3 regions of the Glaciecola sp. G7-5 genome follow, and region 2 is predicted to be linked to each of the others. Evidence: predicted binding sites of a transcription regulator. Region 2 holds the regulator's gene; each other region holds the start of a gene.
The links. Region 2 encodes LexA, which represses DNA repair genes until DNA is damaged. Its sites were predicted from a motif close to TACTGTATNNNNATACAGTA; they were not measured.
Positions count from the first base shown of each region.

Region 1: a site for LexA is predicted at 1,466-1,485, ahead of AC0L6H_RS02745 (exonuclease domain-containing protein). Genes of this name have one in related genera too.
Region 3: a site for LexA is predicted at 1,270-1,289, ahead of AC0L6H_RS07690 (YebG family protein). Genes of this name have one in related genera too.

Region 1 is NZ_CM147892.1:607,667-610,951, forward strand. Features, by position in the region: gene AC0L6H_RS02730 (hypothetical protein) at 93-221, opposite strand; gene AC0L6H_RS02735 (flavin reductase family protein) at 205-870, opposite strand; gene AC0L6H_RS02740 (zinc ribbon domain-containing protein) at 870-1,061, opposite strand; gene AC0L6H_RS02745 (exonuclease domain-containing protein) at 1,510-3,285, shown strand, end outside.
Region 2 is NZ_CM147892.1:507,137-510,421, forward strand. Features, by position in the region: gene coxB (cytochrome c oxidase subunit II) at 1-1,083, opposite strand, end outside; gene lexA (transcriptional repressor LexA) at 1,381-2,001, opposite strand; gene plsB (glycerol-3-phosphate 1-O-acyltransferase PlsB) at 2,272-3,285, shown strand, end outside.
Region 3 is NZ_CM147892.1:1,771,294-1,774,578, forward strand. Features, by position in the region: gene tldD (metalloprotease TldD) at 1-828, shown strand, start outside; gene AC0L6H_RS07690 (YebG family protein) at 836-1,120, opposite strand; gene AC0L6H_RS07695 (HAD family hydrolase) at 1,336-1,932, shown strand; gene AC0L6H_RS07700 (helix-turn-helix domain-containing protein) at 2,101-3,285, shown strand, end outside.

The DNA.
Region 1 (3,285 bases), 100 kb from region 2:
AGGAGCGACGATTTGCCTAGCATTTACCTGCCTCCGCAGGAACGACGGTCTGCTGAGCGTTTCCCCGCGCCCTGAACAGCCCAAAACGCCAATTAAAAGCCACCATCACCTTGGTCATCGTCAGAATCATCTGGTATTTTCAGCAACAACCAAACAATGAGGCCAACACCTGCTAACGAAATACCACATATAATCAATAGCTGGTCAAGATTTGGGATCATTTTTATCACGCCATATAGAGCTTAGAGCTTGGTTGGGTTTTGCATAACTGTAGCGGTCTATGCGCTTAGTTGTGTGGTAGCTATCTAAACACGAAACGGCGACAGATTGCGCTTTTTCTATATCTACGTAACCGTCTTCAAATAAAATATCTTGGCCAAGCTCAACCTCAACTATCTTACCAATAACAAGTTCGGTTTGATTTGCCGGAATCAAGGAAATTTGTTCAAGCCGAAGTGCGATGCGTATTTTCGACTCGGCAACAAAAGGCGCTTTCACCGTTGAGGCCATTTGCGGCAACAAGCCTACCGCTTCAAATTCGCTTTGCTCAGCCGGATACCTTGCGCTGCACTGATGAGCCTTGTCAGCAAAACTCGAATGCACATGATTAAGAGTAAATACGCCGGTATCTTTTATATTCTGCAAAGTATCGCGAATCACAGTGTGCGGTCGCATGAGCATTCCCATCAAAGGCGGATTTGCGCCCACGTGAAAAACAGAACTGACCAAAGCTAAATTATTTACCCCATCACTACTTTGTGTTCCTACCAAATTCGCACTTTTAAACCCCGAAAGAGAGTTAATAAAATTTACCCGCGTGCGTTCGGGTAATTGCAATATTGCCTCCTCACTAAATAGCTTTGTTGTCATTATTCATCATCTCGTTTGGCTATAATCTCGAGCCCAAAACCGTTGTCGAGAATATAAATTTCGATGGGTGCACAGCATATCTGGCAATCCACAATTTGTTGCTGGCCAATATCGTTCACTTCGTCTATTTCGATGTCGTTTATTGTCATGCAATAAGGGCATTCAAAACGCTCTGCACGAGATAAGCTCATAATCTTTTTCCTCCAATATACGTCCGCCCGTCACATTTGCGATTCATTCGTCACATTTGCGATTCATTCGTCACATTTGCAATTCACTCGTCACATTTGCAATTCACTCGTCACATTTGCGATTCACTCGTCACAATTGCGCAGGCAATTGTCTCCCAACACATCCGTTAGTTTTCATGCCCCACAGCTTAGCTTGATGAAACTCCTGTCTGCACAAGAAATACGATTCGATTAAACAAACAGTATTATGCGAAGGCAAGAATGACAAGGCCTTCAATTGATGATGACATACGTAAAAAACACGAATCTGGATTTTTCGCCAGCACTTTGTTAATCAAAACTGACACTACATTTTGAATGTGCAGCCAAACAAACATCAAAAATTATTAACAGGCCTACTTTATTACTGTATATTAACACAGTAATAAATCTAACTAGTTTTAACTTTATGGCCTTTCGCGACTTACCCACATTTTACTACCATACACATTTTTCAGAATTTCTCGATTTTGTTAAAGGGCCTAGCGCGCATCTGTTAAGTCCAAAGGATACCCAATTCTTATCTCGCTACGAGCAGTTGAGCCACCTGCATCAGTGTTTGGTCGTGCGCTTAATCAATCGCAAATACGCTGTGGTTAAACGCAGTAGCTTAACATTCGCTGAAATCCCGCTTGTTGAAGACATGTTAGATGATCTTGCTAAAGCCAGCTTTGTTCGTAATGTTCAAGCTAAGGATGTACCCGCATTTTTAATACAACTCACCAAACCCGAATTAGCTTCTTTGTTTGAAGAAATAGCCAGCAATGAAACGCCCAAACTACTAAAAAGCGCAAACAAAGCATCCTTTATTGAAAGCTGCCAAGCCCTTTGCCCACAAAAAATCGTTAACAGCAGTGTTGCCGAAAACTATGTTGTTCGCACTTGCGACCCGCACATAGACTATTTTCTTTTCTTGTACTTTGGCCATAGCCAAGGCAAGTTAAACCAATTCTCGATGCGTGATTTGGGCATTATGCGTACCCGCGAAGAACAAGCTCAAATGCAGTCTCGTTTTGACGACTACCAAAGCGCATATAGCTGTTTTGCTCTTAGCCAAGCTTATACTCATGTTAAAAAGCATCATTTTGAAAGCGCAAACAGTATAGATGCCTTTATTGAAGATTTGCCTAAGCCCTACGGCCCGCAAGCACTCGGTATTTATGAAAAGTTGTTATACCTAGTAGCTAAGCAAATGCTCGCCTTTGAACCAGAAAAAGCGCTACACATTGCGCATGATTTGCAAGAACCCCTCGCGCAAGAATTTTGGTGTCGTCAAGCCTACAAACTGGGTTTTAAAGAAGAGGTGCAGGTGCGTTTAAACAGCATAATAGACGACCCAACTACCGATAAACTTTTGCAGTTTGCCGAAGACTTTTTGGCCCGAAAATATCATCAAAAACGTACCAGCATACTTACCGATATGCTACGTGAAAATAATCGTCATTTGCTACTTGATGAGACCTACAAAGGCAGTGTTGAACAAGGCGTAATCGCCTATTATCAAGCGCGGGGCATAGAGGCTTGGCGGACTGAAAACAACTTGTGGAAGAACCTATTCGGTTTATGTTTTTGGCACGAATTATTTGAACTCGAAGGGCTTGGTTTAGCCACACCTTTTGATTACTTGCCTGCCTGCCTTAAACACCATAATTTTGCTGAGGTGGCCGGCCAGCAAATTAATGCTCGCTTAGATGGGCTTCATTCTGCTAAAGACTTGTACCTACTAGTAACCAAAAACCTTACTCAGCATTATGGAAAAAGCCAAGGCATTATTCATTGGCATAAAAATATCCTCGATAAACTAAAAATACTTATTCAGCACACTCCTGTGCAAAGCCTAAAGAATCAATTGCTGGTCATGTGCTCACATTGGCAGCTTTATAACGACGGCTATCCCGACATTATGGTGCTTGAGAATAGTAAGTTGCGCTTTGAGGAAATAAAGGGCCAAGGCGATACCCTGCGCCGCAACCAACTAATGCAATTACAGAGCTTACGCAACTTTGGTATTGATGTTGGGATCACCACCGTGGATTACACTATTGACCCTATGCAAGCGTATGCGGTAGTTGATATTGAAACCACCGGCGGGCGCGCCGGTACCCATAAAATCACTGAAATTGGTATTGTGAAAATGGTCAACGGTGAAGTGATTGATCAATGGCAAAGTCTATTAAATCCACAG
Region 2 (3,285 bases):
ATTACGCTCATAAGTAACCACAGCGGCAATTTCTGACATTGTTAATTGTTTAGCGAATGAAGCCATCGATGTACCGGGGCTACCTTCTACGATAATTCTGATGTGCCCTGGGATATCCTCAAGAGCCAATGCTGAACCTTTAAGTGCTGGGAATACACCGGGCAAGCCTTCACCGTTAGGCATATGGCACGCAGCACATACTGAATCATAAATACCTTTACCTTGTGACATTGCTTCTTCCATGGTCATATTCATGGCAAGTAAACGCTGTTCTTCTTCCCGAGCGCGCTGAGCCATCGCTTCTTGCTCAGCCACCCAAGCATCATATTCAGCCGGGTCTTTAGCAACAACGACAATAGGCATAAACCCATGGTCTTTACCACAAAGCTCAGCGCACTGGCCGCGATACACACCAGGGGTATTTACTTTCGTCCAAGCTTCGTTAATAAAGCCTGGGTTAGCATCTTTTTTGACCGCAAAATCAGGTACCCACCAAGAATGGATAACATCATCTGAGGTAATTAGAAATCGTACTTTTTTACCTGTTGGAATAACGAGTGGACGGTCAACTTCTAGCAGATAGTTTTCTGTCTTGGTGAGTTCGTTGCGAATTTGTCCCTGCTCAGTAGCTAACACCGAGAAATACTCAATGTCATTATCCATATAGCGATAGTTCCACTTCCACTGCGACCCAGTTACTAAAATTGAAACGTCGGCTTTACTCGCGTCTTCCATGTCAATCAGCGTATAGGCGGCAGGAACTGCCATAAAAATCAAAATGATGAAAGGCACTACCGTCCATACGACTTCAACGGTTAAATTCTCATGAAAGTTGGCTGCTTTTGCACCTTTTGACTTGCGATGTACCACCATTGAGTAAAACATGACGGTAAATACGACCACTGCGATGACAACACAAATCCCAAACATGAGCATGTGCAAATCGTAAACTTGGTTACTGATATCTGAGACGCCTGGGCGCATGTTCAAATCTGACCGGCCAGTATCGACCACATCCGCTGCAAAGCTTGAGCAAGCAACTAAGAAAAGAGACAGAGAAGAAATGATATTTCTGAACTTCACACTAACACTCCCGTTACGCCTAACAAGTCGAATTTGGTTCTAAAAAAACGAGAAAACACGATTTGCAGACATAGTTTTAAATTAAAGTAATACATTTGTTCTTTTTTTGTTAATAGCGGCACAATAATCTTTCAATTCGCTTCAGTAGTCTAGTGTTTTATCGTTTTTTTTTGCTGAATATCATCGCGTTTTTCGATTTAACAGTAAAACACGCATACAAAAAAGGACAGTCCAAAAGGAACTGCCCTTACTATGAATATCTGTATTCTAATTGCTTTTTAAAAGCAGTAAATTTTATTAGAGGTCGCTACGGTCGCGAATTACGCCTACTGCGAGGCCTTCTATCGTAAAAAACTGAGATGCTAAATCAACACGAATTGGGGAGAAACTTTCATTCTCAGCATGCAATAGTATTTCACTGCCTTTTCGTTCAAAGCGCTTAACGGTAACATCTTCATCAACTCGGGCTACCACAACCTGACCATTATTCACTTGGTCTGTTTTATGTACAGCTAGCAAATCACCATCCATAATGCCGATGTCTTTCATACTTTCCCCTTTTACGCGAAGCAAAAAGTCTGCGCGCGGGTGAAACATGGCGGGATCACATTTGAAGCGGTTTTCGATATGCTCTTGCGCCAAAATAGGCTCACCAGCAGCCACTTGACCAATTAGAGGCAAGCCGTCTTCGACTTGATCTTCAAGATCAACATTCAACTTAATACCACGAGAGGTGCCTGGTAAAATTTCGATTACGCCTTTCTTAGCAAGAGCTTTAAGGTGTTCTTCAGCAGCGTTAGCTGACTTAAACCCGAGTTCTCGTGCAATCTCGGCGCGAGTAGGTGGCATGCCGGTTTCAATCATTGTGCTTTTCACCAGATCGAGCACTTGTAGTTGTCGTGGAGTTAGTGGACGCATAAACAGCCTGTTTTTCTATACAGTTAAACGAAGTATATCCTTTAAACATCAAGAAGCAACAACTATTTGTAAATAGTCGTTGTGATGTACGAGGGCAAAATGCCATAAATTACTACACGATTTTTGATTCTCGTCTGTATTAGCTTCGTGTTAACATTGTTTTCGCTGCGGTGCTTGTGCATTTTTTGATAACGGCGAATCCTCTGGCATACATCTTCAAAAAGTGTAATGTATACCGTATTAACTAACCCATATAAAGTCGGAGTGACTATGAATTGGATGGCCTCGTTTCTACGTTTTGTACTCGCCAAACCTATCGGATGGCTAGTAAAGGTAAAGAGTGTCCCTGCTGATTTAGAAAAAGAATTGGGTATAGATAAAAGCAGACCCATCGTTTATTTACTGCAAACGAAATCGTTAACCGATTCAATTGCACTTGAAAAGTCAAGCCAAGAGCTAGGACTTCCCAGCCCTTTAAAAAAATTGTCTTTGCTTAACCTCGAACACAAACGAAGCTACTATTTAGATAGGCCGCAAAGCATTTTTTCTCGCAAAATTAAACCTACTACAATTGAAGATAACTTTACCCAGATGTTTCAATATCAGCGTGAGCACGAAGATTTAGATGTTCAGGTAATTCCTGTGTTTATATCGTGGGGACGCTCTGCTGGTAAAAGTAAGTCTGGCTGGGCGCAACTTATCGCCGTAAAGGCTTCACCGAACTGGTTACGTAAGTTTTTCATCGTTTTATTCTTTGGTAGAGACAATTTTGTTAGTTATTCTAAACCTGTCTCTACCCGCCAAATGGCCCTGCTTCAAGGGAGTGATAAGCAAATTGCGCACAAGCTTATTCGCGTCGCACGCACCCATTTTCAGCGCAAACGTCAGGTCTTATCAGGGCCAACCTTGCTCGAACGTCAAGAATTATATAATTCTGTGCTAGGCGCACCAAGCGTCAAACTAGCGATTGAAGAAGAAATCCAAAATAAGCAACTGAGCCCCCAAAAAGCAAAAAAACAAGCTAAAAAATACGTAGATGAAATTGCCGCCGACTATCGAGAAGGTCTTATCCGTTTAGGTGAAAGAGTGCTCTCGAGAATTTGGAACAGAATATATGATGGTATAGAAGTAAAGCACGCTGAGCGAGTACGTGAATTAGCTGCCAACGGCCATGAAATAATCTATGTGCCCTGCCATAAAAGTCACATGGACTATCTTTTATTAACCTATGTGATTTATAACGAAGGCTTGGTAACGCCGCACATTGCCGCCGGTATTAACCTG
Region 3 (3,285 bases), 1.3 Mb from region 2:
AGAACCTATGACTTTTTTGAACAAAGTTTAGAAGACGGTCAACTTCGCTATGAACAAATAGCAGATCAGGCAATTCACATGGCGCGTGTAAACTTATCTGCTGTTCCAGCGCCAGCAGGCGCGATGCCTGTCGTACTAGGCAGTGGTTGGCCTGGCGTATTGCTACATGAAGCTGTTGGCCATGGTTTAGAAGGCGACTTCAATCGTAAAGGAGCATCAACATTCAGCGGCCGTATGGGCCAACAAGTTGCTTCAAAAGGGGTGACAGTCATCGACGATGGTACCTTAGATAATAGGCGCGGTTCTCTTTCGATTGATGATGAAGGTACACCCACGCAAAGAAACGTCTTGATTGAAGATGGCATACTCACCGGCTACATGCAAGACAAGCATAACGCTGGGCTAATGGGCGTTAAACCAACAGGCAATGGACGCAGAGAGTCTTATGCGCATTTACCTATGCCACGAATGACGAATACCTACATGCTTGGCGGTGAACATAGTCCTGAAGAAATTATTAGTTCGGTTAAAAAAGGGATTTACGCGCCTAACTTTGGCGGCGGTCAAGTAGACATCACCTCGGGTAAATTTGTTTTTTCTACCTCAGAAGCATACATGATTGAAGAGGGTAAAATTACCCAAGCTATTAAAGGAGCAACCTTAATTGGCAATGGTCCTGAATCAATGCAAAAAATTTCTATGATAGGAAATGACATGTCATTAGATGCGGGCGTTGGCGTTTGTGGAAAAGACGGGCAGTCAGTTCCTGTCGGCGTAGGTCAGCCAACATTGAAAATAGATGAAATGACAGTAGGAGGGACGGCCTAAGCCTTCCCTACGCTTTCTTTAATTCGATTACGTCAGCATTTTCTTTTTCTAATAGCGTCTCGGCTGAGCTGCCCTTTAGTAACTTGCCAACAGAATCTTTATTTTTAGCCAGTAAAATGCCTAGCTCTTCAGCAAGGTCTTCGCTTAGCACAACCCCTTTTGCTTGAATATAGGTGCACAGGTTATCAGCGACTTCTAGCATTTTATCGTATTGATCGGCTTCTTTTTTGTCAGTGGTGACCAATTTTTCGACTCCCTTATGTTGCACTACATATTGAGTAATGACTGCCATATTTCACTCCGATGGTTGATGAGTTAAAAATTACCATAAATCATGGTCTTTATTCGCCAGTTGCGTGTTTAAATAAATGCAAATACAGAATCACTGCGTATATTGCTTCCACACATGCCGCGTAGTGTGCAAAATAATATACCGTTTTGCACTGTATAAATAAACAGTTTTCTTTGGTGGCCTAGCATAATCGTTGAAATATAAGGATAAAAAGTGTGTTTAATTTTGCAAAAGTAAAAGGCATTATTTTTGATTTAGATGACACCTTGGTGAAAACAAAACTCAACTTCGTTCGTCTTAAACAAGAAATTGGTTGTCGCTCTGATGACGACATTTTGTCTTTCATCAATCGGATAAATTGCCCAATACAGCAAGCACAAGCGACAGAAACAGTACTTAAGCATGAATTGGAAGATGCGCAAACATCCACTTGGCTGCCTGGGGCGCAAGATTTTGTGCAACAAGCGAGTGCTCTAGCATTGCCTTTGGCGATTGTGACTCGAAATTGTAAACAAGCAACAGATGTCAAAATCCAAAAAAATCAAATTCCAATTGATCTGGTGCTAACACGAGACGACGCGCCAGCAAAACCAGACCCAACAGCCTTGCTCACCATCGCCAAGCAGTGGCAAATAGAAACCAAGGAGATAGCCTATATCGGCGATTATATTTATGACATTCAGGCTGCCCACAATGGAAATATGCAGGCATGGTTATATAAACAAAAGGAAAACACAGATACAGCTTCTTTCGCCCACAATCTTACCTTAATCCCGCCTGATGCAAATAAATTCTCCTCAAATAGCGGCTAATGCACAGATAGTGGCCTAAATTTAACAATACATGGGCCGTTTTTTGATTGTAGTCATTGGACAAATTGTATACATTAAATAGAGCGAGCTTAAGAAGTAGCATGTGAGTATTTAGCCAACGAGCTTGTCTTGCTTCTTAGCAAATAAGTAGTAGTAAAAGGATGTTGTATGGAGTTTGTCCTCGCTTTATCACAAGAAGCTGTCATTATCGACATGGTGCTAATGTTGATTTTCTTATCTGTTTTGATTAGCTTGATCATACGCCTGTTGGCATCGTCAAAGCTTTATTCTAAAGCGCTGAACACAAACCCTTATTACAACGCCCCTCCAAACTCCCGTTCTCTTAAGAAAATAAGCAAAAATGTAGCGCTCCCTGCACAGGGTCTAAGCCCACATTATTTGCATAAAAGTTCGCAATGCTTTGCATTAGCTATTATCGAGAAAAATATCGCTAACTTTGTTTCGGGGACAGCACTAGGCAAAGTACAGATTGATTACATAAATCATATAGGTGATGAAGCAAAGCCTAGCGTTAATGTGTGCCCAATATGGCTAGATAACGCAATGTCAGAACTACTCGGTAATGCATTCAAGCACAATAGGCGCAGGGATGACTTGCAGATAGAGGTAACGGTATATCTCGAAGAAGACTATTTTCTTGTTGCTGTATCAGACAATGGCCACGGAATATCAAGTAACATTACTGACAAATTGCTTAAAGCGGCTGGCGAGTTTAGCCCGCTCATAGATACGGTCTACTCACAGCTTGATGGCCCAACTAATTTATTTAGCATTCAATCTCACCTGCGCCAGATGCAGGGTGGCTTTACCATACGCAGTGCAAGACAGTTTTTAACTAAAATAATATTGAAACTCCCTGTGAATGCAGGTGCGAACGGCCTGTGCAGTGAAGCGAAAACTACCCATTCATTTAATAAAGGCGCTCGTGAAACTCGCCCCGCTAATATCCTTTCGGCTGAACACGAGATGCTTTCTCCAGAGGCCTTAGCGATAGAAGAATGCATTACAAATTATTATTTGCGCCAACACGAGAAAACACAGTCTGAGCACTTATTATCTCAAAAATTTAGCTATCAATTTACTAAGCTTTTAGAAAAGCACTATCACGATGAGACTTTCAAACGGCCAAAAGCGGCAGAGATAATGTTGATGAGCGAGAAAACATTCGCCAGAAGAGTCCGTAAGCATTATAAAATGAGCTTTGTCGAAGCACTCAGAAAGTTTAGATTACAAAAGGCCCGCGATAAGTTGATGCAAGGCGAACAAATTACTTATGTGGCTTTCGATACCGGTTTTAGCTCTGCCTCTTATTTTACCCAGTGTTTTAGAGCT